DNA from 4 places in the Sinorhizobium terangae genome. Region 4 is predicted to be linked to each of the others. Evidence: predicted binding sites of a transcription regulator. Region 4 holds the regulator's gene; each other region holds the start of a gene.

Region 1 (7,574 bases), 370 kb from region 4:
GGGGCGGGGAGGGGCTCTTCGTTTTGCGTCGAAATGCTGCCGCATGGCTCCTTCGCTCGCTGCGGGTCTTTAAAGCACCTTCCGCATTTCGATCGACGTCGGACGGGCGAAGCCGGGATGGGCCGAACGGCCGGTCTCGGCGAAACCCCAAGCCGCGAAAGTCGCGTGATTCTCGGAAAGCTCGATGCGTGTCTGCAGCCGGAGCGCGGGAAGTTTCAATTCGCGCGCCGTTTCTTCCGCTACGGCGAGAAGCAGCCGCCCCGCGCCCCTGCGCTGTGCCGAGGGCGCGACGGCGAGCTTGCCGATGTAGAGGCAATCCGCTTCCGGCTTGCAGAACACGCAGCCGACGAGATCGCGCTCGGCGAGGGCAACAAAGGCAATCTCGTCTTCGGTCTTTCGACGGAGCGTTTCCGCCGTCAGCGCATGCGCCGAAGAAGGGGGCTCGATCCGTCCATCCATATAGGCGAAGGATGCGAGGATCAGTGCCAGCAATTCTTCGATGCGATCGAAGCGACTGTTGATGCGAATCACCTTCATGGTGTCCTCAAGCCGCGCCACGACGATAGCGGATCGTGCTGAACTCGGCCGCGAGCGCATCGTAGAGCAGCAGCCGACCAACGAGAGGCACGCCGATCCCGGTAATGAGCTTGATCGCCTCCATTGCTTGCAGCGTGCCGATAACCCCGGTCAAGGCGCCGAGCACGCCGGCCTCGGCGCAGGAGGGAACCACGCCCGGCGGGGGAGGGGCGGGAAAGAGGTCGCGATAGGACGGGTTCGGATGGCCCTCGACATCGGTTTCGAATGGCTTCAGCACGGTGACCGACCCGTCGAAGCGGCCGACGGCGCCGGTGACCAGCGGAACCTGCACCGCTTCGGCCGTGTCTGCCGCCAGATAACGCGTATCGAAATTATCAGAGCCATCGATGACGAGATGGTAGTGGCGGAAGATTTCCTCGGCATTTCCGGCCTCGAGCCGGGTGTGATGCATCGTGGCCGTCACGTGGGGATTGAGCGCATTGATCGCCATCACGGCGCTCTCGACCTTAGGGCGACCGATATCCGCGGTTGCGTGAATGACCTGCCGCTGCAGGTTCGACAGTGACACGACATCGTCGTCGATGACGCCGAGTGTTCCTACACCGGCCGCGGCGAGGTACTGGAGCACGGGCGCGCCGAGGCCGCCCGCGCCGATGACGAGAACGCGCGCCGCCTTCAGCTTCTGCTGTCCCGCGCCGCCCACTTCCGGCAAGACGATGTGGCGCGCGTAGCGGGCGATTTCCGCGGTGTCGAGCTTTGCGTCGATCGTCATTCGGGAACCTTTCCGTTGGATCACGTTGATTTAGGGACGGACCGACCGAAAATCACAGGCGTGACCGATTCTTCTCCGCATGCTTTGCAGCGCGAGTCTCACCCGGAAACCTGTCCGTTGGCAACGGTCAGGAAGCGGCCGCGTTCGCCAAGCGCTGCAAACATGGTCCGGTCGGTTCCGGTCATGAAGGCCTGACCACCAAGGCCGTCGACGAGATCGAAGAGTGCTGCCCGCCGCCCCTCGTCGAGATGGGCAGCGATTTCGTCGAGCAGCAGCACGGGCGCATGGCCGGTCATGTCGCCGACAAGACGGGCATGGGCGAGCACAAGGCCGACCAGCAGCGCTTTCTGCTCGCCGGTCGAACACCGTTCGGCCTCCATGTTCTTTTCCCGGTGGCGAATGAGAAGATCGCTGCGATGCGGACCATCAAGCGTGCGGCCGGCCGCGGCATCGCGGCCGCGGCCTTCCAGCAGCATTGCCAGATAGCGCTCTTCGAGATCGTAGGCCGGCAGGCCGTGCAAATCGTCGAGAAAGCCCGAGAGCGACAGCGTCGCGGAAGGAAATGTACCCTCGCTTTGACTTCGCTCGACCTGGCTTCTTTCGACCAGCGCCGTCAGCAGGCCCAGCATTTCAAGGCGCGCCAATGCCATGGACACCCCGAGCCCGGCCATTTCTCGCTCGATTGCCGAAAGCCAGGCAGGGTCCGGCCGAAACTCCGTCAGCAGCCGATTGCGGCTGCGCATCGCGCGCTCGAACTCGCTGGCGCGCCGACCGTGCTCGGGGTCGAGCGAGAGCACCAGCCGGTCGAGAAAACGCCGGCGATCGGCGGACGGGCCGGTGAAGAGGCCATCCATCGCCGGGGTCAGCCAGAGCACCCGCAGGTGGTCGGTCAATTCATCCACGGTCCTGGCCGGCGTGCCGTTGAGCCGCAGGCGGCGCGCTTGGCCATCCTCGGTGCCGGCGGTGCCCGTGCCGATTTCCACGGGCCCTTCCATGCCCTCGACTGCCGCAAAGACCGAGAAGCCGTCGGCCGCTCCAACGCGCGCGATGTCGGCATAGGCCGCACGGCGCAGGCCGCGGCCGGGGGAGAGGAACGAGACCGCTTCCATAAGGTTCGTCTTGCCTGTGCCGTTCTCGCCGGTCAGCACGACATGGCGTGCGTCGAGGTCGAGCGCCAGCGTCGCGTAATTGCGAAAGTCGGTCAGTTTCAGGCGGTTGACGAAGACCTTGTGCGGCATCTCGGGTCCGGATTCGACGTTGCTGTCAGGTAGGATGAAAGCGACGCCAAGGCAAGGCGAAAGGATGTTCGAGCCCGGCCCTGAATCCCCTGGGGGAAGCCTTTGTTTTCTTTCGCCCCGGAACTTTCCTTGGGATCGCGGGTACAATATGACAGTTTTATGACAATCGACGGTTGGATGCATCGATAATGATCGCTTTGTTTCGCAAGCTTCTTCCCCGCGAGGATAGATTCTTTGATCTCTTCGCACAGCACTCGCGCACAGTCATGGGAGCAGCCGAAGCGCTGAATGCCTTGCTCGCCGGGGGACCAGACATCGATCGCCATTGCGATCGCATCGTCGCACTCGAGCATGAAGCCGACGAGATCACCCGCGAAGTTTTGCTGGCGGTTCGCCGGAGTTTCATCACCCCCTTCGACCGTGGCGACATCAAGGATCTCATCCAGTCGATGGATGACGCGATCGACATGATGCACAAGACGGTGAAGACAATCCGGCTCTACGAGCAGAAAAGCTTCGATCCCGGCATGCAGGAAATGGGTGCCGCAGTGGTACAGGCGGCCCATCTCGTTGCCGAGGCGATACCCTTGCTCAACCGGATCGGTGCGAATGCCCATCGCCTCAGCACCATTGCCGAGGAAGTGACCCGTGTCGAAGGTCGCTCCGATGACTTGCACGAGCAGGGGCTCAAGGATCTGTTCCAGCGCCACGGCGCCACCAACCCCATGGCTTACATCATCGGCAGCGAAATCTACGGCGAACTGGAGAAAGTCGTCGATCGCTTCGAGGATGTGGCAAACGAAATCAGCGGCATCGTGATCGAGAACGTCTGATGGATGCGACGCTCGCCTTCCCGCTGCTCGTGGGGCTCATCGCCGTCGCGCTGTTCTTCGATTTCCTCAACGGACTGCACGACGCGGCCAACTCGATCGCGACCATCGTCTCGACCCGCGTGCTGAGGCCGCAATATGCGGTCCTCTGGGCAGCCTTCTTCAACTTCATCGCTTTTCTCTTTTTCGGCCTACACGTGGCCGAAACGCTCGGGAAGGGCATCATCGATCCCGGGATAGTTACGCCGCAGGTCATCTTCGCGGCGCTGATGGGCGCGATCGTCTGGAACATCGTCACCTGGCTGTTCGGGATTCCGTCGAGTTCCTCGCACGCACTCGTCGGCGGCCTCGTCGGAGCGGGCCTCGCCAGGGCCGGCTTCAGTTCCATCGTGTGGAACGGCCTTCTCAAAACTGCCGGGGCGATCGTCATGTCGCCTGCCATCGGGTTCTTCCTGGCGCTGCTTCTCGTCCTGATCGTGTCCTGGCTCTTCGTGCGCCAGACGCCTTTTGCCGTCGACAGCACGTTTCGGGTGCTGCAGTTCGTTTCCGCCTCGCTTTATTCGCTGGGGCACGGCGGCAACGACGCGCAGAAGACCATGGGCATCATCGCCGTGCTTCTCTTCTCCCAGGGCTATCTCGGGTCTGAATTCTACGTGCCCTTCTGGGTGGTCATCACCTGCCAGGCGGCGATCGCCCTTGGCACGCTGTTCGGCGGCTGGAGGATCGTCCACACGATGGGATCGAAGATCACCAAGCTCAACCCGATGCAGGGCTTCTGCGCCGAAACGGGTGGTGCCATCACGCTGTTCGGCGCCACCTGGCTCGGCATTCCGGTCTCGACCACCCACACGATCACCGGCGCCATCATTGGCGTCGGATCGGCACGGCGCGTCTCGGCCGTGCGCTGGGGTCTGGCCGGCAACATCGTCATCGCCTGGGTGATCACCATGCCGGCGGCTGCCGGGATTGCCGCGCTTTCCTACTACGCCGCAGGCCTGTTCGGCTGATCGGCTCCAGGACATGTGACAGTTTTCCACCCGGCATTGAGGCTGCTCAAAAGAGTGGGGCGCTTCGCTGTCTCAACGAGACTGCGAAACGCCCCAAGGGTTTTCAGGTCGGGGGACGGCGGTGCGTCGTGTTCGAACCGATATCAGTCGCTGAGCGTGTCGAAGAAATCCTTCATCCGGGCGAAGAAGCCCGTCGACTCCGGATTGTTCTCCTTGGACGAGATCTGCTCGAACTCCTGCAAGAGCTCGCGCTGACGCTTGGTCAGCTTCTGCGGCGTCTCGATCTGGATCTGGATGTAGAGGTCGCCGCTCTGGCTGGAGCGCAGCACCGGCATGCCCTTGCCCTTTAGACGGAACTGCTTACCGGCCTGCGTGCCTTCCGGCACGGTGACGCGGGACTTGGTACCATCGAGCGTTGCCACGTCGAATTTGCCGCCGAGCGCCGCCGTCGTCATCGAGATCGGCACGCTGCAATAAAGGTCGGCGCCGTCGCGCTGGTAGAATTCATGCGGTTTGACCGAGAGGAAAATATAGAGGTCGCCCGCCGGGCCGCCGCGAAGGCCGGCTTCACCTTCGCCCGAGAGGCGAATGCGCGTCCCGTCCTCGATACCGGCCGGAATGTTGACCGAAAGCGTACGCTCCTCCATGACCCGGCCCTGGCCGTGACATTTGGTGCAGGGATCGGTGATCGTCTGGCCGCGGCCGCCGCAGGTCGGGCAGGTGCGCTCGATCGAGAAGAAGCCCTGCGCTGCGCGTACGCGGCCGGAGCCCTGACAGGTCGCGCAGGTTTTCGGGCTCGTGCCGGGCTTGGCGCCGCTGCCGCTGCAGACGTCACAGGTGATCGACGTTGGCACGCGGATCTGCGCCGTCTTGCCGGAATAGGCCTCTTCGAGCGAGATTTCCATGTTGTAGCGAAGATCGGCGCCGCGCTCGCGCCCGCCGGCGGAGCGCCGCTGGCGGCCGCCGCCCATCATCTCGCCGAAGATGTCCTCGAAGATGTCGGAGAAGCCCCCGGCACCGCCGCCCGCAAATCCGTTGCCGAAGCCGCCGCCCATGCCGCCCTGCTCGAATGCAGCGTGACCGTAGCGGTCATAGGCCGCGCGCTTCTGCGGGTCCTTCAGCGTCTCATAGGCTTCGTTGATCTCTTTGAAAGACTTTTCCGCTTCAGCGTCGCCCGGGTTCTTGTCCGGATGATATTTCATCGCCAGTTTGCGGAAGGCGCTTTTCAGCTCCTTCTCATCCGCACTTCTTGCAACGCCGAGCGTTTCGTAAAGATCACGTTTCATGCTTCAAAGAATGTCCCATTGACAAGGCGTGCCAGCGCGGGGATCCGGCGGCTGCCTGATTATCTTGCCACAGGATTTAGTAAACCTTGAAGCGCGATACCATAGCCAACTCGGGGTACGCGTGGTTTTTTGTCGAAAAAGGCGCTGGTGCGGCCTGTTGCGTCGTCGCCGGCATCTGATCGACCGCATGCCGGCGGTCGATCGGGCATCAAAAAAGCCCGGGATCGCTCCCGGGCTCCTGTGATGTCACGATCGAAAGATGCCTTATGCCGACCGCTTGCGGCCGTCTTCGTCCTTGACCTCTTCGAAGTCGGCGTCGACGACGTCGTCGTCGCGGGCGGCGTCCGCTGCGGCATCCGCATGGGCGGCTTCGGCCTGCTGTGCCTCATAGATCGCCTGACCGAGCTTCATGGAAACTTCCATGAGCGTATTGGTCTTGGCCTTGATGTCCTCGGCGTCGGGCTCGGAAACCTCGGTTGCGGCCTTCAGGGCAGCGATCGCGTCGCTGATTGCCTTGCGGTCGGTTTCCGAAACCTTATCGCCGTATTCCTTCAGCGACTTCTCCGAAGAATGGATCAGGCTCTCCGCCTGGTTCCGGGCTTCGACGGTCTCGCGGCGCTTCTTGTCGGCCTCGGCATTGGCTTCGGCGTCCTTGACCATCTTCTCGATGTCGGCATCGGAGAGACCACCGGATGCCTGGATGCGGATCTGGTGTTCCTTGCCGGTGCCCTTGTCCTTGGCGGAAACCTGCACGATGCCGTTGGCGTCGATGTCGAAGGTGACTTCGATCTGCGGCACGCCGCGCGGCGCCGGCGGGATGCCGACGAGGTCGAACTGGCCGAGCAGCTTGTTGTCGGCCGCCATTTCACGCTCGCCCTGCGAGACGCGGATCGTCACAGCAGACTGGTTGTCGTCAGCCGTCGAGAAGGTTTGCGACTTCTTGGTCGGGATCGTCGTGTTGCGTTCGATCAGGCGGGTGAAGACGCCACCGAGCGTTTCGATGCCGAGCGACAGCGGAGTCACGTCGAGAAGCAGAACGTCCTTGACGTCGCCTTGCAGAACGCCGGCCTGGATCGCGGCACCCATGGCGACCACCTCATCCGGGTTGACGCCCTTGTGCGGCTCCTTGCCGAACAGCTGCTTGACGGTTTCCTGGACCTTCGGCATGCGAGTCATGCCGCCGACGAGAACGACTTCGTCGATTTCCGCAGCCGAAACACCGGCATCCTTCAGCGCCGCCTTGCAGGGCGCGATGGTCTTCTGGACGAGATCGTCGACCAGGCTCTCGAACTTCGCGCGCGACAGCTTCATCGTCAGGTGCTTCGGACCGGAAGCATCGGCCGTGATGAACGGCAGGTTGATTTCGGTCTGCTGCGAGGACGACAGCTCGATCTTCGCCTTTTCCGCAGCTTCCTTGAGGCGCTGCAGCGCGAGCTTGTCGTTCTTGAGGTCGATGCCCTGTTCCTTCTTGAACTCGCCGGCGAGATATTCGACGAGACGCATGTCGAAGTCTTCACCGCCGAGGAAGGTGTCGCCATTGGTCGACTTCACTTCGAAGACGCCGTCGCCGATTTCCAGAACCGAGATATCGAAGGTGCCGCCGCCAAGGTCGTAGACGGCGATCGTCTTGCCGTCCTTCTTGTCGAGGCCATAGGCGAGTGCGGCAGCGGTCGGCTCGTTGATGATGCGCAGCACTTCGAGGCCGGCGATCTTGCCGGCATCCTTGGTGGCCTGGCGCTGGGCGTCGTTGAAGTAGGCCGGAACGGTGATGACGGCCTTCTCGACCTTCTCGCCTAGGTAGGATTCGGCGGTTTCCTTCATCTTCTGAAGGATCATGGCTGAGATCTGCGACGGCGAGTAGCCTTTACCGTGCGCTTCGACCCAGGCATCGCCATTGTCGGCCT
Region 2 (7,574 bases), 1.5 Mb from region 4:
AACGGAAAGCACGGCTTCGCGCTGTTCGACCGCGTTGTCCGGTTGTGTTTCCATGACTGCCTGAACCATGTTCCGTCCGCCTCAGAAGTCGATTGCCGCATAGAACATGGCAAATAATCCGTCGATAAGGATGACGACGAAGATCGATTTGACGACCGATGAGGTCACGCGACGTCCGAGTGACTCGGCGCTCCCGCCGACCTTGAGTCCTTCGACGGCGGCAACGACGCCGATGATCAGCGCCATGAACGGCGCCTTGATCATGCCCGCGGCCACCGACGAGAAGTCGACGGCTTCCTGCAGCCGCGACAGGAACGTCGCGAACGTGATGCCCGAATAACTCCACGCGACGAGGGCCGCACCGGCGAGCGCCGCGAAGTTCGCGATGATCGTCAGAAGTGGCAGCGCGATCGTCAACGCCACCAGGCGCGGAAAGACAAGAACGCCGACGGGGCTCAAGCCCATGACCTTCAGCGCGTCTACCTCTTCGCGCATCTTCATCGAACCGATCTCGGCGGTGATCGCACTGCCGGATCGGCCGGCAATCATGATCGCGGTCAAGAGCACGCCGATTTCGCGCAACTGCAGAATGCCGACAAGGTCGACGACGAAGATCTCGGCGCCGAACGATCGGAGTTGGAATGCTCCCTGCTGCGCAATGATGGCGCCGATCAAAAACGACATGAGGGTGATGATCGGCACCGCCATGACGCCCATGCGGTCGATCTGGTGCACGATCGCGGCTGGAGAAACCCCCGCATGACGCCCGAGCTTCAACTGGGCGCCGCGCACGGCCGAGCCGAGAATGAACATCGCGGCGACCGTGTCGGTCCATATGGACACGGTTAACTCGCCGATCGGCGCAAACAGCCGCTGGAAAAGCGGAAGTCTCGTGGTGTCGCGTTCCGGCAAGCGCAACTTTTCCGGAAGTGCCTGCACGAGTTCGACATAACGCTGGCCGCCGCTCGCGAAATGCACATCCGCGCCCGCCTCGCCGCCAATGCCGTTCATGAAGCGGCGGATGATCCAGGCGCCCGCCGTATCCATCGCCGTGACGCCGGAAAAATCGAACTCATGCCGTCCGCCCGAGGGGCGACCAAGCTTCTTCAGCTTCGCGGCCATCGCCTCGGCTGTCTCATGCCGCCAGTTGCCGCTGAAAACATAGCGGCGGCCCTCTACGCCGGCACTCTCGTCGAGCGTGACATCTGCAACGATCTGGGATTGGGAATGCGTCACGTGATCTTGGTCTTCCGGGTTGGCCCTTGCATAATTCCTTAAACCAGATTCGATTTAAGGACCAAATCGTGCAGAAATTCAAAGTCATAATGCGCGCTTTGTGCGGCTGAAAAGCTACACTGCTCAAATAAGTTCCAAAAACGCAGAACATCATGGCGGGTGATGGTCGAGATATCGTGCGTCGACCCGACGGAGAAGATCCAATGCCACTTTCGCTTACCGCCACCGTCCAACACTTTCCGATCGCCGGCGCCTTCACGATTTCCCGTGGCTCGAAGACGACGGCGAGCGTCGTTACCTGCCAGATCAGCGACGGCAAGGTGACCGGCTGGGGAGAATGCGTACCCTATGCCCGGTACGGCGAGTCGCTCGAATCGGTTCTGGCTGCAATAGAAGCCGTGCGCTCGTCGATCGAAGCCGGCTTGACGCGCGCTGATCTGCAGAAGGCGATGTCGCCTGGCGCGGCCCGCAATGCCGTAGATTGCGCCCTCTGGGACCTGGAGGCAAAAAAAAGCGGCAAGCGTGTCCATGAGCTGGTCGGCACCACCGCTCCCGGCGCTTTGACGACCGCCTACACCATCTCCCTCGGCGACCCCGAGCAGATGATGGTGCAGGCACAAAAATATTCCCATCGGGCGCTGTTGAAGGTGAAGGTCGGAACTGCCGACGACGCATCGCGCATTCGCGCCGTGCGCCAGGGGGCGCCGGAAAGCAAAATCATCCTCGACGCGAACGAGGGCTGGACGGAGGACAATCTGGCCGTCCATTTCGCGGCCTGCGCGGAAAACGGCATCTCTCTCATCGAGCAGCCGTTGCCCGCAGGCCGGGATCAAGCGCTCGCGTCAATCGCGCACCCGGTGCCGGTCTGTGCCGACGAAAGCGTGCACGGAACGGACGATCTCAAGGGATTGGCCGGACGCTATGATGCGGTCAACATCAAACTCGACAAGACCGGTGGGTTGACCGAGGCGCTTCGCATGCGCGCCGCAGCCGAAGCGCTGGGGCTCAAGATCATGGTCGGCTGCATGGTCGGCAGCTCGCTCGCCATGGCGCCGGCGATACTCGTCGCCCAGGGCGTCGATTTCGTCGATCTCGACGGTCCGCTCCTGCTTGCTGAAGACCGCAAGCCCGGCCTGCGCTACGAAGCCTCTCTCGTCTTTCCGCCCGAGACCAGCCTCTGGGGCTGAAGATACCAGCCGGCAAAAGCGAAACAACAGCCCGCAAAGGCGACGGCCGACATTGAATAGAAACCGTTGACGCCGAACCACGCGTAGAAATAGCCCGAGAGGAACGTGAATATCGCCGTGAAGAAGCCGGTGTAGAAGAAGTAGAGGCCCTGCGCCGAAGCCTCCTGCTCTTCTGCAACCCTTTCGACCAGCTTGTGCTGCATGCCCGTGTGCATGATCGCATAAGTGAAGGCGTGGAAACACTGCAGGACGAAATAGCCGGAAAAGCCGAGATCCATCGGGAAGATCAGCCAGCGCACGACGGCAAGTCCGCAGCCGGAGAAGATCATTGTCCACACACTGAAGCGCCGGATGATGGCCTTTGCGAAAAAGAACATCAGCACCTCGGCTGCCACGCCGGCGCTCCAGAGTACTCCGATCTGCGTGCCGCTGTAGCCGATATGCTGCCAGTAGATGGCCGAGAAGGCGAAGAGCATGGCATGGCTGCTGTTGACCAGCGTGACGCCGACCAGCAGCAATTGCAGGTCGGGCTGGCGGAGCGATTTCGGCGGCGGCTCGGTCAGGGCGGTGATCGGCGATGGACGGCGCGGCCGGCCGACGCGCGGGGCCGCCAAGGCCATGAGGATCATCAGCCCAAAACCCATGGCCATCGCTGGCAAGACCATCGGACCGCCAAACCTGCCGATCATCCAGCCGCCCAGCATGGTCGCGCCGATAAAGGCGACCGATCCCCATACGCGCATATGAGCATAGTCGAAGCCCCAGCGCCTCACGCCCGAGAGCGCGATCGCCTCGACGATCGGCACATAGGGCGAATAAACCGCCGACTGCAGCGCGTAGATGACGAGGACCGGCCAGAAGCTGTGCGCGTAGAAAAGAATGAAGGCCGTTGCGAGGGAGAGCACGGCGGACCAGATCAGCACGATCACCCGCTCTCCGATCCGATCCGCAAGCACACCGGCGAGCGGCGCGGTAATCACGCGAATGAACATGGGGATGGCAAGGACGACGCCGATCTCGAAGTCGGTCATTGACAGGGTGCTCAGCCAGACCGGGAAATACGGCATGGCAAAGCCGTTGACGATCAACGGCGCACAAAAGAGCAGCGCTATGCGGAGCGCGAACCGACGCGGCGGAGGCCCCACATTCGAGGGCGCGGATGAGGGAATCATGGAGTGACCTGATGGATGCAAGCCATCCTCTAGCACAACCGCGCCGCCGCTCACCATAAGCCAGTTTTCGCCACAGGTGTTTGTCTGAAAACAGTGTGGGAATGCTACGAAACCGTCCCGCGCCAAATCAGGCGGCCTGCGGCGCGAGGACACGCGCCAGCATCTTCTCGGCCTCGTCGGAGCTTTCCACCTCGACCATGCCGCCGCGCATGCGGTGCCAGGTGATAAGCTCCATCCGGCCGTCGTAATGCTCGGCGATCGCCGTGCAGCTTTCGACCCAGTCGCCGGTGTTGATATAGCGGACATCGCCGATGTCCTCGATCACCGCGTGATGAATATGCCCGCAGATGACGCCCTGCGCATCATGCCGGCGCGCCTCCTCGGCAACGACCTTCTGGAACTCGCCGATGAAATTCACCGCGTGCTTGACCTGCAGCTTTGCCCAGGAGGAAAAGGACCAGTACGGCATGCCGAGACGACGGCGGATTGCCGCGAGCCCGATATTGATCGCGATCGCCATGTCGTAGGCCCAGTCGCCCAAATAGGCGAGCACGCGCGCATTGCGCACCACGACGTCGAATTCGTCGCCATGCAGGACGAGATAGTTGCGCCCGTCCGCGGCTTTGTGCATGTGGCGCTGGGCCACCTCTATGCCGCCGAAGTGCACGCCCGGGAAATCCCGCATGAACTCATCATGATTGCCGGGAATGTAGATGATACGGGAGCCTTTGCGGGCCTTGCGCAACAGTTTCTGGACCACGTCGTTGCAGGGTTGCGGCCAATACCAGCTGCGCTTCAGGCGCCAGCCATCGACGATATCGCCGACGAGGATGATGGTTTCCGCCTCGTGATGGCGCAGGAAGTCGAGCAGGTAATCGGTCTTGGCCGCCTTCGAGCCCAAGTGGACGTCGGAGATGAAGAGAGTCCGCAGTTTCCGAACCGAGTTCTGTTGGGATACCGATGCTGCGGTCATGCGAGCCTCGTCTTGGTTGATCCTTTTGACGCCCGTCAAAACCAGACTCGTGTTTCAGGAAGATGACACGCGGTGCGCGTGCGACAAATCGGGCGTCGGAAATGAGCCAGAGCATAACTGTACGCCGCCCGCAATTCATGCCAAAAGGCCCCGATCAAGAACAAGGAATGCAAGGCATGAATACGGGCGACAAAGCGAAACCGGTCCCGGCAAGCGGGGACATCGACCAGCAGGCACTTTTCTTCCATCGCTACCCGCGCCCGGGCAAGCTTGAGATCCAGCCGACCAAGCCGCTCGGAAACCAGCGTGATCTGGCGCTTGCGTATTCGCCCGGCGTCGCCGCGCCCTGTATCGCCATCAAGGACAATCCCGAAACAGCCGCCGATTTCACCGCGCGCGCCAATCTGGTCGCGGTAATCTCCAACGGCACGGCTGTTCTCGGCCTCGGCAACATCGGCCCGCTTGCCTCCAAGCCGGTCATGGAAGGCAAGGCCGTGCTCTTCAAGAAATTCGCCGGCATCGACGTTTTCGACATCGAGATCGACGCACCGACCGTCGATCGCATGGTCGATGTCGTCTCGGCATTGGAGCCGACCTTCGGCGGTGTCAATCTCGAGGACATCAAGGCGCCGGAATGCTTTGAGGTGGAGCGGCGCCTGCGCGAAAAGATGGAGATACCGGTCTTCCACGACGACCAGCACGGAACCGCGATCATTGTTGCTGCCGCCGTCCTGAACGGCCTCGAACTCGCCGGCAAGGATATTGCCAAGGCGAAGATAGTCACCTCCGGCGCGGGCGCGGCGGCGCTTGCCTGCCTGAACCTCCTCGTTACGCTCGGTGCCAAACGGGAGAACATCTGGGTCCACGATATCGAGGGTCTCGTCTACACGGGGCGTGAAGCGCTGATGGACGAGTGGAAGGCCGTCTATGCGCAGGACAGCGACAACCGCGTGCTGGCCGACAGCATCGGCGGCGCCGACGTTTTCCTCGGCCTCTCGGCCGCCGGCGTCCTCAAACCCGAACTGCTTGTGCAAATGGCCGAGAAGCCCCTGATCATGGCGCTCGCCAACCCGACTCCCGAGATCATGCCGGAGCTGGCCCGCGCGGCGCGCCCGGACGCCATGATCTGCACCGGACGATCCGATTTCCCGAACCAGGTCAACAACGTTCTCTGCTTCCCGCACATCTTCCGCGGCGCGCTGGATTGTGGGGCGCGTACGATCAATGAAGAAATGAAGATGGCGGCGGTGCGGGCAATTGCCGGACTTGCGCGCGAGGAGCCATCCGATGTCGCCGCACGCGCCTACTCGGGCGAGACGCCGGTCTTTGGACCGGACTACCTCATCCCCTCGCCGTTCGACCAGCGGCTGATCCTGCGCATCGCCCCGGCCGTCGCGAAGGCAGCGGCCGAAAGCGGCGTCGCGAGCCGCCCCATTCAGGATTTCGACGCCTATCTCGACAAATTGAACCGCTTCGTCTTCCGCTCCGGCTTCATCATGAAGCCGGTCTTCGCGGCCGCCAAAAACGCCGCGAAGAACCGGGTCATCTTTGCCGAAGGCGAAGACGAACGGGTGCTGCGCGCCGCGCAGGTGCTGCTCGAGGAAGGCACCGCCAATCCCATCCTCATCGGCCGCCCGCAGATTATCGAGACGCGTCTGCGGCGCTACGGCCTGCGGATCCGCCCGGATGTCGATTTCGAGGTCGTCAATCCTGAAGGCGACCCGCGCTACCGCGACTACGTCGACGACTATTTCGCACTCGTCGGCCGACGCGGTGTCATCCCTGAAGCGGCCCGCACGATCGTGCGCACGAACACGACGGTGATCGGCGCCCTTGCGGTCAAGCGCGGCGAAGCGGATTCGCTGATCTGCGGCGTGGAAGGTCGCTACAGCAGACACCTACGCGATGTTTCGCAGATCATCGGCAAGCGGACGGGCGTTCGCGATTTCTCGGCGCTGAGCCTGCTCATCTCGCAGCGCGGCGCAACCTTCTTCACCGATACCTACGTGAGTTACAATCCGAGCGCCGAGGAGATTGCGCAGACGACCGTGATGGCGGCCGGAGAAATCCGCCGCTTTGGTATCACCCCGCGTGCGGCACTCGTGTCGCATTCGAATTTCGGTTCGCGCGACTCCGAAAGCGCATCGAAAATGCGTGCGGCCCTGCAGCTCGTGCGTGAACTGGCGCCCGACCTCGAAGTCGACGGCGAGATGCACGGCGACTCGGCGATCTCCGAGATCCTGCGCCAGCGTGTGATGCCGGACAGCGCGCTCAACGGCGAGGCCAACCTGCTCGTGTTCCCCAATCTGGATGCCGCCAACATCACGCTCGGTGTGGTCAAGACCATGACGGACAGCCTGCATGTCGGGCCTATCCTCCTGGGTTCCGCCCTGCCCGCGCATATTCTTTCGCCGTCGGTCACATCACGCGGCGTCGTCAACATGGCTGCTCTTGCGGTCGTCGAGGCAAGCCATCCGGTGTAACGGAAAGGCACACGTCGGGCCGCTGACCCGGGCGGCCCTGACGTTTACCCCGATCGAAATTCAACCATGAATTTAGAAAGGGCAATAGTTTGCAGCGTTTACGAAATATTGCACTAGACAAAGCATGCCCCCATTACCATGCTTATCTAGGGGCAAGATTCGGTGTTGGGCATGACGGATCAACAGGCTGTCCTCGATCTATTGGACATTGTGGAGTACGGGGGCTGCGCCGAACCCGAGCAATTCTTCGCGTTGATGCGCCGCACTTTCAAGATCGCGCATCTGCTATACTTGGAAGCGGAGCCCCTTGCCGACGGACTAAAGGTATGCCGTCTGCACCACACGTTCGGCGCCTATGCCGCGGAAATCTATCGAACGAGAGCCCTCTACCGCATTGATCCTATCCTGCGGCTTGCGCTTGGTGGCGTGAGACCTGTCGAATGGACGACCGCCCGCAGACGATTCCCCGAGTGCGAACCGCTCTTCCATGCAGCGGAGGAAATCGGGCTTTCGACAGAGGGCG
Region 3 (7,574 bases), 720 kb from region 4:
ACATGATGCGCACCGTCTCGCCCTGCTGGTAGTCACCTTCGGTCGTGAATGAAAGCCAGAGACCGGCGGCGAAGAACAGGGCGGTGGCGGCGGCAAACCAGGGCAGGACACGGTCAGCCAGCGCCAGAAACCGGGTCGGGTTGGCGAGATCGCTGAATTTGCGGATAGCCAGGCTGTTTTCGCTCATGACGGCTCTTTAACGCGGAAGCATCCCTTCCGCAATTGACCTGCAGCGCCGCGCGTCCTTTAGACGCGCAACGGTCGCTGCAGCACCCTGAATGACTGCATGATTTTAGCCTCAGAACGATTTCGATCTAAGGAATTACGCCGTGATCAATCACGATTGCGTTAGCGCATATCGCACGCCTCAATCAGCCGAATGCCTGAGCGCCGCGGCTGCCGCGACGGGACCGATCACTGCGAAGAACAGGGTTATCGCCATCAATATCATGAAAGGCGGCAGAAACGGGGCGGGGTCCTCGATCGCCGCATAGACCGCACTGACACCGAAGATCAGCACGGGGATGGCAAGCGGCAGGACGAGGATCGAGACGAGCAGCCCGCCCCGCGGCAAGGCGACCGCGACCGCGGCACCGACCGCGCCGATGAAGGTGATCGCGGGCGTTCCGGCAAGGAGCGTGAGCATGGTCGCACCGATCGCCAACTCGTTCATATTCATGAAAAGGCCGAGCAGCGGCGAGGCGATGACAAGCGGCAGGCCGGTCGCGGCCCAATGAGCCGCGCACTTGACGAATACGGTCATGAGCAACGGTGTTTCCTGCATCAGCAGGAGATCGAGCGACCCATCCTCGCGCTCCGCCTGGAAAAGACGGTCGAGGCCGAGCAGTGACGCGAGCAGCGCGCCGATCCAAAGCATCGCCGGACCGATACGCGACAGGAGATTGAGATCCGGCCCGACCCCGAAGGGGACGACCGCAACGACGGTCATGAAGAACAGCACGCCGATCATCGCGCCGCCACCGGCGCGCACGGAAAGCTTGAGGTCGCGGAAGAAGAGGGCGATCAATGCGTGAACCCCTTCATCTGCAAGCTCTGCGCCGACCCGAACCCAAGAGGCTGATGCGTCGCGGCAATGAGGATACCGCCGCCTTCGAGATGCGCCTTCACAAGTCCGGCGAACAACCGGTCCGCCCCCGCATCGAGCGCGGCGGTCGGCTCGTCGAGCAACCAGATCGGCCGGTAGGCGACGAGGAGCTTGGCCATGGCCATGCGCCGTTGCTGGCCTGCAGAGAGATAGCCGAAGGGCAGGTGCGTGATGCCGGCAAGCCCGACGGCTTCGGCGGCCGCCGCGATGTCGACCCCGGACCCTCCTGGCGAATCACCCATGAACCGCTGCCAGAAGGAAAGATTTTCCCGGACGGTCAGTTCCCGCTTCATTGCGTTGCGATGCCCGAGATAATGGCTGAGCTCATGGGGATGCGCGAATTCCGCCGGTCCCCCCTCGATTCTGAACGTGCCCGATTCGGCCCGCAAAAGACCTGCGAGCACCCTAAGCAAGGTCGACTTGCCGGAGCCGTTCGGCCCCGTGATCACAAGGGCCTCTCCCTCTCCGAGAGCAAAGGAAATATCGTTAAAAATCAGGTCCTCGCCGCGCCTCGCACTCAAACCTTCAGCCAGCAGGCGCATGTATTTTCAGCTTCCCTTGACGCTCGTTGCCGCACAGCAAAAAAAGTTCCGATTGAACCTTGGTTGGTCTGGCACCATCTGGAGAAATTATCTATAACGCGGCCAACACGCCAGCGGTCGGCGTGAATATCATCCAAGCGCCGAACATGGAATGACATTCCACGTACGGACAGCGGAAATGGCCGCACCCGCATCCCATTTCGCGCTTCACAGGCGCTCGGGCGTTCGTACGTCAGCTTTTGGCGATCAGACGGAACGGGGTATTATCCAGTGTCCAAATCCCTAGACAGTTTCAATTGTCGCTCCACGCTCACCGTCAATGGCGTGGAATATGTCTATTACAGCCTTCCGAAGGCGGAAGCGAACGGCCTTGCCGGTGTCTCGAAGCTCCCCTATTCGATGAAGGTGTTGCTGGAAAACCTGCTGCGCAATGAGGATGGCCGCTCGGTCACCAAGAAGGACATCGAGAACGTCGCCGCGTGGCTCAGCGACAAGGGCACTGCGGAAAACGAAATCGCCTACCGCCCGGCGCGCGTGCTGATGCAGGACTTCACCGGCGTTCCGGCCGTCGTCGACCTCGCGGCGATGCGCGACGCCATGGTTTCGCTCGGCGGCGACGCGGAGAAGATCAACCCGCTCGTCCCCGTCGACCTCGTCATCGACCACTCCGTCATCGTCGACGAATTCGGCACGCCCCAGGCCTTTGCCCGCAACGTCGAACTGGAATACCAGCGCAACGGTGAGCGCTACCGCTTCCTGAAGTGGGGCCAGCAGGCCTTCAAGAACTTCCGCGTCGTGCCGCCGGGCACCGGCATCTGTCATCAGGTCAATCTCGAGTATCTCGGCCAGACGGTCTGGACCCGCGAAGAGGACGGCGAAGTCACCGCCTACCCGGATACCTGCGTCGGCACCGACAGCCACACCACTATGATCAACGGCCTTGGTGTGCTCGGCTGGGGCGTCGGCGGCATCGAAGCGGAAGCCGCGATGCTCGGACAGCCGGTCTCCATGCTGCTGCCGGAAGTCATTGGCTTCAAGCTGACCGGCAAGCTCAAGGAAGGCGTCACCGCGACCGACCTGGTGCTGACGGTCGTCCAGATGCTGCGCAAGAAGGGCGTGGTCTCGAAGTTCGTCGAATTCTTCGGCCAGGGCCTCGACAACATGACGCTCGCCGACCGCGCGACGATCGGCAACATGGGTCCGGAATACGGCGCGACCTGCGGCTTCTTCCCGGTCGATGCCGAAACCATCAATTACCTCACCATGTCCGGCCGTGAAGAACAGCGTATCGCGCTGGTCGAAGCTTACTCGAAGGCGCAGGGCATGTGGCGCGAAGGCGATGGCTCCGATCTCGTCTTCACCGACACGCTGGAACTCGACCTCGGCGACGTCGTGCCGTCGATGGCCGGTCCCAAGCGTCCGGAAGGCCGCATCTCGCTGGAAAACATCGCCTCCGGCTTCGCAACCGCGCTCGAAAGCGACTACAAGAAGCCCGGCCAGCTTTCGAACCGCTACAAGGTCGAAGGCACGGATTTCGACCTTGGCCACGGCGACGTTACGATCGCTGCCATCACCTCCTGCACCAACACGTCGAACCCGTCGGTACTCATCGCCGCCGGCCTGCTCGCCCGCAACGCGGTCGCCAAGGGCCTGAAGACGAAGCCGTGGGTCAAGACCTCGCTCGCACCCGGATCGCAGGTTGTCGGCGAATATCTGGCGAAGTCCGGCCTGCAGGCCGACCTCGACAAGCTCGGCTTCAACCTGGTCGGCTTCGGCTGCACCACCTGCATCGGCAACTCCGGACCGCTGCCGGGCCCGATCTCGAAGACGATCAACGACAAGGGCCTGATCGCCGCCGGCGTTCTCTCCGGCAACCGCAACTTCGAGGGACGCATTTCGCCAGACGTCCAGGCGAACTACCTCGCCTCGCCGCCGCTCGTCGTCGCCTATGCGCTGGCCGGCACGGTGCAGAAGGACCTGACCAAGGAGCCGATCGGCGAGGACAAGGACGGCAAGCCGGTATACTTGAAGGACATCTGGCCGACCTCGCAGGAGATCCAGGACTTCATCTTCAAGTATGTCACGCGCGAACTCTATGCGACGAAATATGCGGACGTGTTCAAGGGCGACGCCAACTGGCAGGCGGTTCAGGTTCCGGCCGGGCAAACCTATGCCTGGGACGAGGCTTCCACCTATGTCCAGAACCCGCCCTACTTCGTCGGCATGGGCAAGAAGGGCGCTGGCATTTCCGACATCAAAGGCGCCCGCGTCCTCGGTCTCTTCGGCGACAAGATCACCACCGACCACATTTCTCCGGCCGGTTCGATCAAGGCTCAGTCGCCGGCAGGCTCCTACCTGCTCGGCCATGGCGTCGGCGTCGCCGACTTCAACCAGTACGGCACGCGTCGCGGCAACCATGAGGTGATGATGCGCGGCACCTTCGCCAACATCCGCATCCGCAACCACATGCTCGGCCCGAACGGCAAGGAAGGTGGCTACACCATCCACTATCCGTCCAAGGAAGAGATGTCGATCTACGACGCCGCCATGCAGTACAAGGAAGAAGGCGTTCCGCTCGTCATCTTCGCCGGCGTCGAATACGGCAACGGTTCGTCGCGCGACTGGGCGGCCAAGGGCACCAACCTGCTCGGCGTCAAGGCGGTGATCGCCCAGTCCTTCGAGCGCATCCACCGCTCGAACCTCGTCGGCATGGGCGTTATCCCCTTCGTCTTCGAGGAAGGCATGACCTGGGAGCAGCTGGGCTTGAAGGGCGACGAGGTCGTGACCATCGACAACCTCGCCAAAGTCCAGCCGCGCGAGAAGCGCGTGGCCCGGATCACCTATGGCGACGGCTCGGTCAAGGAAGTTCCGCTGATCTGCCGCATCGACACGCTTGACGAGGTCACCTACGTCAACAACGGCGGCATCCTGCAGACGGTTCTGCGCGACCTCGCAGCCTGAGCCTGCTGACGTTTTCACGGCTTGAGAGCCGGGGCATCGAATGGTGCCCCGGCTTTTTCACGTCCCCGTATCGATAAGCGGTGAAATGCTCACTCCAACGTGACTTTCCGTTGAAGAATGGCCGTCGTATGTATGAACTCCAGCATTCGAGCCTGCCTATAAAAAAGTGACGCCATGACATTCGCCTATAACACAACCATCCGGCGTCTCGCCCTGACGATAGGCTTTCTGGGGGCAGGCTGCGGAGCGGTTGCGGCGGATGACGGAAAAACAGTCAAGGGCGTGGTCGAACTCTTCACCAGCCAGGGCTGCTCCTCCTGCCCGCCGGCGGACGCGGCGCTCAAGAAGCTGGTCGACGAGGGCGACGTCGTCGCGCTCGCCTATCACGTCGACTACTGGAACTATCTCGGCTGGGCGGACACGCTCGCTTCCAAGGAAAATACCGAACGGCAATATGCCTATGCGCGCATGCTCGGCCGCAACGGCGTCTATACGCCGCAAGCGGTCCTCAACGGGCGCGATCATCTCAACGGCGCCAACCTGCAGGCGATCAGGAGTCGGCTCGACGCAATGAACACGGAGGGCCGGGGACTGGCCGTTCCGGTGCAGGCGGCGATTGGCGACGGTGGAATCTCGATCAAGGTCGGGGCCGGCGAAGGCAAGGCAAATGTCGTCGTCGTCTATTTCGAGCGGGCCAAGGTGGTCGATGTCGAGAAGGGCGAAAACAGCGGCAAGCAGATCGCCTATTGGCATGCCGTGCGCGACATCCAGACGATCGGCATGTGGGATGGCAAGCCGGCCGAATTCACCTTGCCCGCCTCCGTCCTGATCGAGGGAAAGGGCAACAGTGGCTGCGCCGTCCTGCTGCAATCGATGAAGGACGCGGAAACGCCGGGGGCCATTGTCGGAGCGGCAGCTGTTCTTGCCGGCCCGCAGGGCAAGCTTTGAACCCGGTGATTTCCGACACAGGGGATTTTCTGAGAAGGGGGTGGTTCGGCCCGGCAGCATCGAGGGGCTGGGGCTGAGGGTTCGAAGTTACCGGACCGAACCGGTCATGTCTGCGTTCGTAATCTCCCGCAGCATGACGACCTGTCCGGACATACGGTGGCAACGACTCTGTCCGGCAGCGGTGGAAGTCTTGCCGTGAATTGGGGCGCCGATTTGACTGAATTGCGGCAAGGACAAGAATTGCCGGCATTGTTCACCGGCTTCCGACTTGCTTTTCCGCTCGTGTCAGGCACACTGTCGTAGTCCTGTCACATCAGAAGGCCGAAATACTGATGACTGATCAACCGGATTTACCGGAAGGCGAGACGCGTCGCCAGGGCCAGGCCACGTCGCAAGTGGTCGACTTTCACGAATACAAGAGCGCCAGGAATCCCCCACCCGTTACATTTCATCGCCGCGAGCTGGACCAGATTTTGCGGGTCTATGGCCGTATGGTCGGCGAGGGCGAATGGCGCGACTATGCGATCGACCACACGAAGGATCGAGCCGTTTTCTCCGTGTTCAAGCGATCGGGGGAGACACCGCTCTACCGGATCGAGAAAAACCCGAAGCTTGCGGCAAAGCAGGGCGCCTACAGCGTGCTCAATGCCCATGGCACGATCCTGAAGCGCGGCCATGAGCTTGCCCTGGTGCTCAAGGTGTTCGACAAGGTCCTGAAACTCGTCGAGACCTGACGCGATATCTCCTGTGGAATTGCCCCTCATCCGCCTGCCGGCGCCTTCCCCCGCAGGCGGGTCGAAGGCCTTTGTGCGCCTCAAGTTCGCTCTTCTTGCGAACGGGAAGAGGTGCAAGCCCGCCACCCAAAGCCGACCTGACTTAACGCATGTCATCCAAAAGTGTGCAGCGGTTTTGGGACAACGACATGCATAGGAGCGATGACCCGACGCGACTTACAGCGCCGTGCATCCTTTAGGACGCACAAAGGACGCTGTAACTCTTTGATTCCACGCATCGTGCCTTCCGAAAATCGGGTCCGATGCGCTAGGTCCGGTAGAGCGTATCGGGGTAGGCGCCCTCGTCCGGGTCCGAAGCCGCTCCGTCTCCGAGCGCGAGCTGCATGATCGCCGTGTCGAGCCAGCGCCCGTGCTTGAAACCGGTCGCCTTCATGAACCCCTGATGCTCGAAGCCGAGAGCGCGATGCAATGCAATCGATGACGGATGCGCGCCGCCGATCACCGCGACCATCTGGCGGAAGCCAAGCGCGGTGCACCGTTTGACCAGCTCCGCCAGCAACGCCCTGCCCACGCCTTTGCCCCGGGCCTCCGGCGCAAGATAGATGGAATCCTCCACCAGGAAGCGATAGGCCGTCCGCGTGCGGAATGCGGAAGCGTAGGCGTAACCGATGATCGCTCTGCCGTAGTCCTCCTGTGCCACGATGTAGGGATAGCCGTTGCCGGTTATCGTCGAAAAGCGCAGCGCCATCTCCGCCTCGGAGGGCGGTGTTATCTCGTAGGTCGCCACGCCGTTCAGAACGGACTCGCGGTAGATTTCGGTAATTGCGGGAAGATCGGCAGCGACGGCGTCGCGGAGAGTGACAGACATGGGACTTCGTGATGTTGGCTGATCCCGATCAAATCGCATGGATCGGACGGCGCGATCAAGGCCGCTCTACTTTACGGCGCCGCGCATCCAATCGGACGCACGACGACGCGACAACAAAAAAGGCGGCCGAAGCCGCCTTTTCTGTAAATGCGCGTCTGACTACTCGTTCCTGTTGCCCAGGAACTGCAGCAGGAACATGAACAGGTTGATGAAATCGAGATAGAGCGTCAGCGCGCCCATGATGGCCTTGCGGCCAGCAACCGCGACGTCATCGGCCTCGTAGTACATTTCCTTGATCTTCTGCGTGTCGTAGGCGGTCAGGCCGGCGAAGACCAGCACACCGATGACCGAGATCGCGAATGCGAGCGCCGAAGACGCCAGGAAGATGTTCACGATCGACGCAATGATCAGGCCGA
Region 4 (7,574 bases):
AGAAGCCAGGTGCCTTTGGTCCGAAACCCTCGATGTACTTCTGTTGGCCACCGGCCGCGATCGTCGCGATCGTGCGGCCATGGAAGGCGCCCTCGAAGGTGATGACATGGAATTTTTCCGGGTTCCCCCTGGCGAAATGATAGCGGCGCGCGGTCTTGATGGCGCATTCCAGCGCTTCTGCACCCGAATTGGTGAAGAACACGCGATCCGCGAATGTCACTGCCGTCAGCCGGCGCGCCAGGCTTTCCTGGCCCGGAATTTCGTAGAGGTTGGAAAGATGCCAGACCTTGTCCGCCTGCGACTTCAGCGCCTCGACCAGGTGCGGATGGGCATGGCCAAGCGCATTCACGGCGACGCCGGCGGCAAAATCGAGATAGCGCGAGCCGTCCTCGGCAATGAGCCACACGCCTTCGCCTCGCTCGAAACGCAACGGCGCGCGCATATAGGTGTCGTAGAGCGGCGTTGTTGCGGCCATGGCGAACTTCTCCTTCCGTCCTGTTGGCATCGATATCGGGCGATCGTGCCCAATAAAAATCAAAAATGCCGCCTTTCGGCGGCGCAGGCACTATTCCCATTTCGCACCGCAATGTCAACAAAACCAAGGCTTGCAGCGCGCTTGAATGCCCGGATTCCGACGTGCGAAAAAACGTGCCGCAGGGGCTTGCAAAAATGCAACGGCCAGCCAGCAAGTTGGGGAAAACTCCGAAATCGATTCGGCGCGATTCCCGCGACTCTTGCCACGGAGTCACCCTGCCAGTAGGTTAATATTCAATTACTAGACGCATGCGGCGGACCTAGTCACCAAAAGAGTTATCGCGTTGCAGCTCCGGACTTTTTTCCGGAGCTGGGTGATGGATTCTGCCATCCAACGCCGAGAACGGGGAGTGCAGAAATGAACTGGACTGACGAGCGGGTGGAGAAACTGAAGAAGCTGTGGTCCGAGGGCCTGAGCGCCAGCCAGATCGCAGCGCAACTGGGTGGCGTCAGCCGCAACGCCGTGATCGGCAAGGTTCACCGGTTGAGCCTGCCGGGCCGCGCGAAGGCGGGTGGCACGACCACTGCCGCGCGTCCGAAGCGCACCACGTCCGCTCCCCGGGCACCGAACTATGCCGCGCGGGTCGCCACCCGCACCGTCACCCGCACCGCCGGCGCGACCGTGCTGAAGGAAGAGGTCGAAGTCGATCTCGTCGCCGACCAGGACATCGAACTCGCACCGAACGTCGTCATCCCGATGTCGCGGCGCCTCGGCCTGACGGAGCTCACGGAGCGCACCTGCAAGTGGCCGATCGGCGACCCGCTGAAGGAAGAGTTCCATTTCTGCGGCAACGACTCGCCGGAATCGTCGCCCTATTGCAGCTATCACACGCGGCTCGCCTATCAGCCTTCCGCCGAGCGCCGGCGCATGCGCTGACCGACCGCGAGCAAACATAATTGAAAAAGGGGCGGTGACGCCCCTTTTTTGATGCCTGTGGAAGCGGGCGGGTGGCCTCAGCTTTCCAGTGAATAGCCGGCGCCGCGTACGGTGCGGATGACATCGGGCATGTTGGAGAAGTTCAACGCCTTGCGAAGGCGGCCGACATGCACGTCCACGGTGCGCTCGTCGACATAGATGTCATGTCCCCACACGCCGTCGAGAAGCTGCGAACGGGAGAAGACGCGCCCCGGCGAGGACATCAGGAACTCCAGGAGCCGGAACTCCGTCGGTCCGAGCCGGACTTCACGGCTGCGCCTGTGGACACGGTGCGTCTCGCGATCGAGTTCGATGTCGCCGCAGCGCAACAGCGTCGAAAGCACCTCGGGCTTGGCCCGCCTGAGCATTGCCTTCACTCTCGCCATCAGTTCCGGCGTCGAAAACGGTTTGACGACATAGTCGTCCGCGCCGGTGGCAAGCCCGCGAACGCGTTCGCTTTCCTCGCCCCGCGCGGTCAGCATGATGATCGGCAGGCGCTCCGTTTCCGGCCTCTGCCGCAGCCGGCGGCAGAGTTCGATGCCGGAAACCCCGGGCAGCATCCAGTCGAGGATCAGGAGATCGGGCAAGCGCTCCTGAAGGCGGATCTCGGCCTCGTCTCCACGCAAGATCGTATCGACGTCGAAACCTTCGGCCTCGAGATTGTAGCGCAGGAGGACGCTCAGCGCCTCCTCGTCCTCGACTACGGCTATCTTCGGCAACATTCGGTCATGCTCCTTCCTACGCGCGGGTGCCATCATGCCACCGCGGCACAGTATGGGCCGCGAAAAACCGCGACCGGTATAAGATCAACGCATGCACTAGGGCATACGGCTGTCGGGCGCTCTAGTCCGTCACAGAGCCTAGCGTGGACGTCGTGTCGTCCTTCGGCCGCTCGCCCTGCGGCTGGGCGCCCGTTGCCATGTAGTAGATCGTTTCGGCAATGTTGGTCGCGTGGTCGCCGATACGCTCAATGTTCTTGGCACAGAAGAGAAGATGCGTGCACGGCGTGATGTTGCGCGGATCTTCCATCATATAGGTGAGCAGTTCGCGGAAAAGCGACGTGTAGATCGCGTCGATCTCCTCGTCGCGCTCGCGGATGCTGTTTGCCTTTTCCGGCGAGCGGGAGGCATAGACGTCGAGCACCTCCTTGAGCTGAACCAAGGCCAGTTCCGCCAGGTGCTCCAGGCCACGGGCGAGCTTGCGCGGAATGCCGGATCCGGCGACCGCGATCACGCGCTTGGCGGTGTTCTTGCCTAGATCGCCGACACGTTCCAGATCGGCGGCGATACGGATCGACCCCATGATCTCGCGGAGATCCGAGGCCATAGGCTGACGCTTGGCGATGGTGACGATCGCCTTGTCGCCGATCTGGCGCTCGGCATCGTCAAGGATCGCGTCGTCGGAAATCACCTTCTGCGCCAGCGCCAGGTCGGAATTCACGAGCGCCCGGACGGAATCGGCCACCATCTGCTCGGCAAGCCCTCCCATTTCCGAGACGCGGCGCGTCAGATATTTCAGCTCGTCGTCAAACGCCGACGTGATGTGTGTAGGTGACATGTTTCGTTCCTCGAACTCGCAAACCCGTTGACCAGATCATTTCATGCTCCGTCGAAACGCTGAAATGACCTAACTCCTTGAACTTACACAAATCCAGAGGAGAACCGTTGCGCGCTCTTCCTGGAATTGCCCTGGTCGCCTGGCTTAGCCAAACCGACCCATGATGTAGTCCTGCGTGCGCTGGTCATCCGGATTGGTGAACATCTTATCGGTATCGTTCTCCTCGACGAGATTGCCGAGGTGGAACATGGCGGTGCGCTGCGAGACGCGCGCGGCCTGCTGCATCGAGTGCGTCACGATGACGATCGTGAAGTTCGCGCGAAGTTCGTGAATGAGTTCCTCGACCTTCGCGGTAGCGATCGGATCGAGTGCCGAACAGGGCTCGTCCATCAGGATCACCTCGGGGCTGACGGCAACGGCGCGCGCAATACAGAGACGCTGCTGCTGGCCACCGGAAAGGCCTGTACCCGGCTCGTGCAGGCGATCCTTGACCTCGTTGAAAAGACCGGCCCTTTGCAGGCTCGTTTCGACGATCTCGTCGAACTCAGCCTTGGTGCGAGCGAGGCCATGAATACGAGGACCGTAGACGACGTTCTCGTAGATCGACTTCGGGAACGGGTTCGGTTTCTGGAACACCATGCCGACACGGGCCCGCAGTTCCACGACGTCGATCGACGGATCGTAAATGTCGTCCTCGTCGAGCGTGATCTTGCCGGTCACGCGGCAGTTCTCGATCGTGTCGTTCATACGGTTCAGCGTGCGCAGAAACGTCGACTTGCCGCAGCCCGACGGACCGATCAAGGCTGTCACGGTGTTTTCACGGATATTGAGATTGACGTCGAAGAGCGCGCGCTTCTCGCCGTAATAGACCGACACATCCTTGCCGATCATCTTGTAGGGTACCGTGTTCATTTTCAGGTCCAGAACTTTTTCCACTGCAGCTTCCGACATCATGTTCATAGTCCTTACCCCACTACCAGCGACGCTCAAAGCGACGCCGCAAGAGAATTGCGCCCAGGTTCATGATCACAAGGAAGATCAGGAGAATGATGATCGCTCCCGAGGTCCGCTCCACAAAAGCGCGTTCCGGCTCATTTGCCCACATGTAGATCTGCACCGGCAGTGCCGTGGAGGGCTCCAGCGGCGAACCGGGATAGTCGACGACGAAGGCCACCATGCCGATCAGGAGCAGCGGCGCCGTTTCGCCAAGCGCATGCGCAAGGCCGATGATCGTACCAGTTAGAATGCCCGGCATGGCGAGCGGCAGCACATGGTGGAAGATCGTCTGCATCCTCGATGCGCCGAGACCCAGTGCCGCGGAACGGATCGACGGCGGCACCGCCTTCAACGCCGCACGGGTGGCGATGATGATTGTCGGCAGCGTCATCAGCGTCAGCACGAAGCCGCCGACGAGGGCCGCCGAACGCGGCATGCCGGCGAAGTTGACGAATACGGCAAGACCGAGAAGGCCGTAAACGATCGACGGCACGGCGGCGAGATTGTTGATGTTGACTTCGATCAGATCCGTAAGGCGGTTCTTCGGCGCGAACTCCTCGAGATAGATCGAGGCGGCAACACCGATCGGCAGCGCCAGGACCAGCACGATCAGCATCATGTAGAGCGAGCCGACAAGCGCGACGCCGACACCCGCCGCTTCCGGACGGCTCGACGCGCCAAAGGTGAAGATACCGGTGTTGAAGCTCTTCTTGAGCACGCCGGCATCGGCAAGCTGGTTCATCCAGGCGACCTGCTGATCCTTGACCTTGCGCCTGCCCTCATCCACCGACAGGTCGATCTGCCCCTTGAAAGCGGAGTCGATATTCGCCTCTGCAAGGAGCGTGACCGGCACGGTCTTGCCGATCAGCGACGGATCAGCAACGACCATGTTGCGCAGCTGCATGCGCGCGCTGGGCGAGATCATGTCCGTCGCCTGCTTGAGCAGCGGCCGCTTCGTCGGGTCGAGGCCGAGCTGCTTCACGAGAGCATTGCGTACGAGCAGAGGATAGTTTGCGGTCATCAGCGCCTTGGGATCGGTGGCGCGCTCGTTCTTCGGATCGATCACGTTCTCGGAGAATTCGATCGGCAGCGTGATCGTCGTCTGCAGGAAGGCGGTGTAACCGTTGGAGACGACTGTCGAGATGAGGATCGCCAGAAACAGGAGGCCAAGGGTGATCGCGGTGATGCCGTAGGCGCGGAAGCGCCGCTCCGCCGCATAACGGCGCTTGATACCGATATCGCGGCGTGTTTCGGCGGGACGGGTGGAGACCCTTACCGTGGAGGTGGCAAGCTCGGTCATTCGTACTGTTCCCGGTATTTGCGCACGATGTAGAGCGCGTAGATGTTGAGGCAGAGCGTGATGACGAACAGCGTGATGCCGAGCGCGAAGGCGACCAGCGTCTGCGGCGACGTGAACTCCAGGTCGCCCGTCAACTGATTGACGATCTTGACCGTCACCGTCGTCATCGGCTCGAAGGGGCTGAATTGCATGCGCGCTGCCACGCCGGCGGCAAGCACGACGATCATCGTTTCACCGACCGCTCGCGAGGCCGTCAGCAACAGTGCGCCGACGATGCCGGGCAGTGCGGCCGGCAGGATGACCTTCTTCACCGTCTCCGAACGCGTGGCACCAAGGCCAAGAGAGCCATCGCGCAGCGCCCGCGGCACCTGGGTGATGATGTCGTCGGACAAGGAGGAGACGAACGGGATGAGCATGATGCCCATGACGATGCCGGCCGTGATGACGCTCTGTGCCTGAATGAAGTTCTGGTAGCTGCCGGTGATGAGACCGCTCAATTGCGCCGAGATATCGCGCAGGAATGGACCGACCGTCACGAGTGCGAAGAAGCCGTAGACGATCGTCGGGATGCCGGCGAGCACCTCGAGGAGCGGTTTGGCGGTCGAACGCAGCCGCGGGCTGGCGTATTCGGCCATGTAGATCGCCGCGAAAAGGCCGATCGGCACGGCGAAAAGCATGGCGACGAAAGCAATGTAGAGCGTGCCGGCGAGCAGCGGCAGCAGACCGAACTGGCCCGAGGCACCGGAATTGCCGGCCGCGGCGAAACGCGGATCCCAGACGGTGCCGAAGAAAAACTCGACGGGCGATACCATGCTGAAGAACCGGCCGGCCTCCGACAGCATCGAACCGACGATGCCGATCGTCGTCAGGATGGCGATGGACGAGGCAACGACGAGCCCGCCCAGCATGACCCGCTCCACCTGGTTGCGGGCACGGAAACGCGTCGAGACATTGCGGATCGCGTAGAGAGCGCCGGCAACGGCAATCAGAACCACGACCGCGCTCATCAGCCAACGGCTGTAGTAACGCATTTCGTTGAACTGCTGCGCCGCCTCGATCATATACGGCTCGCCTTCGCCGGCAAGCGGCACGCCCTTGGCCGCGAGCGCCTCACGAAGGTTGGCACTACCATTTTCAACCGCTGTAAGTTCAGCAGGGCTCAAGCGGCTGAGACCCACGGCAACGGACTTGACCTGGCCGAGCGCGAGCTGGGTATTCGCCTCACCCTGGCTCTGCACAGAATCGGGAAGAGCCGAGCGGACGCTTGCATCGACGTAGATCGGCGAGGCGACCAGCCATGCGGCCAGCACGAGTACAGCGGGCAACATGGCCCATATGGCGACGTAGCTGCCGTGGTAGCCAGGCAGGGAATGCAGGTTCGAGAGCTTGCCGCCCGACCGCGCGAGCGAGCGCGCACGACCGGCAAAATAAGCAATGAAACCAATCAAAACAATCAACAAAAGTAGGAGCGAAGTACTCATCGGCACGTCTCCCTGGTAAAGGCCATGCCAAGCCACCGGCAATATCGAATGAACACACACCCCGGCGCAACAACGAGTCGCGCCGGGGTGCGTCTTTATAATCAGAGCATGTTGCCAGCTTCGAAGGACTTGCGAATTTCTTCGCGCTCGGCGTCCGGAGCGGAAACGAGGCCGTACTCAGCGAGCGGGCTGTCGGGGCCGATCATCTGGTCGTCGATGAAGAATTCGACATATTCCTTGAGACCCGGGACCACACCCATGTGCGCCTTCTTCACGTAGAAGAACAGCGGGCGGGAAACCGGGTACTCACCCGAAGCGATCGTTTCGGTCGAGGGAACGACGCCGTTGACGGTCGCAACCTTCAGCTTGTCGGCGTTGTTTTCATAGAACGAAAGGCCGAATACGCCGATACCGGTCTTGTTGGACGCGATACGGGCAAGCGTTTCGGTGTAGTCGCCGTCGATGTCGACAGCCATGCCGTCCTTGCGAACAGCGACGCACTTGGCGAGCTGTTCCTTGGCATCGCTGACGGCAGCCTTGATGACGTCCTGGGCGCCCGATTCCTTGCAGCCTTCGTTGAGGATCTTCTCTTCGAAGACTTCGCGCGTGCCGTGCTTCTGGCCCGGGATATAGGCGGCGATTTCGGCGTCCGGAAGCGAAGCGTCGATTTCCGACCACTTCTTGTAGGGGTTGGCGACGAGCTTGCCGTCGACGACGACTTCAGCGGCCAGAGCCTTGTAGAGGTGTTCCGGCTTCAGGGCGAGATCGGCGTTGCCAGCGTCGGTCGCGA

The links. The regulator PhoB, encoded in region 4, activates phosphate uptake and scavenging genes when phosphate is short. The targets are predictions, from matches to a motif close to TGTCATNNANCTGTCAT.
Region 1: a site for PhoB is predicted at 2,696-2,712, ahead of QA637_RS17590 (DUF47 domain-containing protein). Genes of this name have one in related genera too.
Region 2: a site for PhoB is predicted at 4,620-4,636, ahead of QA637_RS07775 (UDP-2,3-diacylglucosamine diphosphatase). Genes of this name have one in related genera too.
Region 3: a site for PhoB is predicted at 5,852-5,868, ahead of QA637_RS16150 (DUF2794 domain-containing protein). Genes of this name have one in related genera too.

What each region holds. Positions count from the first base shown of each region.
Region 1 covers NZ_CP121659.1:3,739,794-3,747,367, forward strand. Annotated here, with positions in the region: gene QA637_RS17575 (GNAT family N-acetyltransferase) at 70-537, opposite strand; gene QA637_RS17580 (molybdopterin-synthase adenylyltransferase MoeB) at 545-1,309, opposite strand; gene recF (DNA replication/repair protein RecF) at 1,408-2,547, opposite strand; gene QA637_RS17590 (DUF47 domain-containing protein) at 2,736-3,380, shown strand; gene QA637_RS17595 (inorganic phosphate transporter) at 3,380-4,384, shown strand; gene dnaJ (molecular chaperone DnaJ) at 4,528-5,670, opposite strand; gene dnaK (molecular chaperone DnaK) at 5,935-7,574, opposite strand, start outside.
Region 2 covers NZ_CP121659.1:1,639,555-1,647,128, forward strand. Annotated here, with positions in the region: gene QA637_RS07755 (ABC transporter ATP-binding protein) at 1-69, opposite strand, end outside; gene QA637_RS07760 (ABC transporter permease) at 82-1,236, opposite strand; gene dgcA (N-acetyl-D-Glu racemase DgcA) at 1,440-2,423, shown strand; gene QA637_RS07770 (MFS transporter) at 2,375-3,595, opposite strand; gene QA637_RS07775 (UDP-2,3-diacylglucosamine diphosphatase) at 3,723-4,568, opposite strand; gene QA637_RS07780 (NADP-dependent malic enzyme) at 4,745-7,051, shown strand; gene QA637_RS07785 (helix-turn-helix transcriptional regulator) at 7,223-7,574, shown strand, end outside.
Region 3 covers NZ_CP121659.1:3,394,281-3,401,854, forward strand. Annotated here, with positions in the region: gene QA637_RS16125 (heme ABC transporter permease) at 1-187, opposite strand, end outside; gene ccmB (heme exporter protein CcmB) at 368-1,027, opposite strand; gene ccmA (heme ABC exporter ATP-binding protein CcmA) at 1,024-1,647, opposite strand; gene acnA (aconitate hydratase AcnA) at 1,918-4,608, shown strand; gene QA637_RS16145 (DUF1223 domain-containing protein) at 4,783-5,556, shown strand; gene QA637_RS16150 (DUF2794 domain-containing protein) at 5,889-6,290, shown strand; gene QA637_RS16155 (GNAT family N-acetyltransferase) at 6,598-7,158, opposite strand; gene QA637_RS16160 (Bax inhibitor-1/YccA family protein) at 7,318-7,574, opposite strand, start outside.
Region 4 covers NZ_CP121659.1:139,976-147,549, reverse strand. Annotated here, with positions in the region: gene QA637_RS00705 (aspartate aminotransferase family protein) at 1-475, opposite strand, end outside; gene QA637_RS00700 (GcrA family cell cycle regulator) at 893-1,411, shown strand; gene phoB (phosphate regulon transcriptional regulator PhoB) at 1,489-2,172, opposite strand; gene phoU (phosphate signaling complex protein PhoU) at 2,294-3,007, opposite strand; gene pstB (phosphate ABC transporter ATP-binding protein PstB) at 3,152-3,967, opposite strand; gene pstA (phosphate ABC transporter permease PstA) at 3,981-5,303, opposite strand; gene pstC (phosphate ABC transporter permease subunit PstC) at 5,300-6,784, opposite strand; gene QA637_RS00670 (substrate-binding domain-containing protein) at 6,886-7,574, opposite strand, start outside.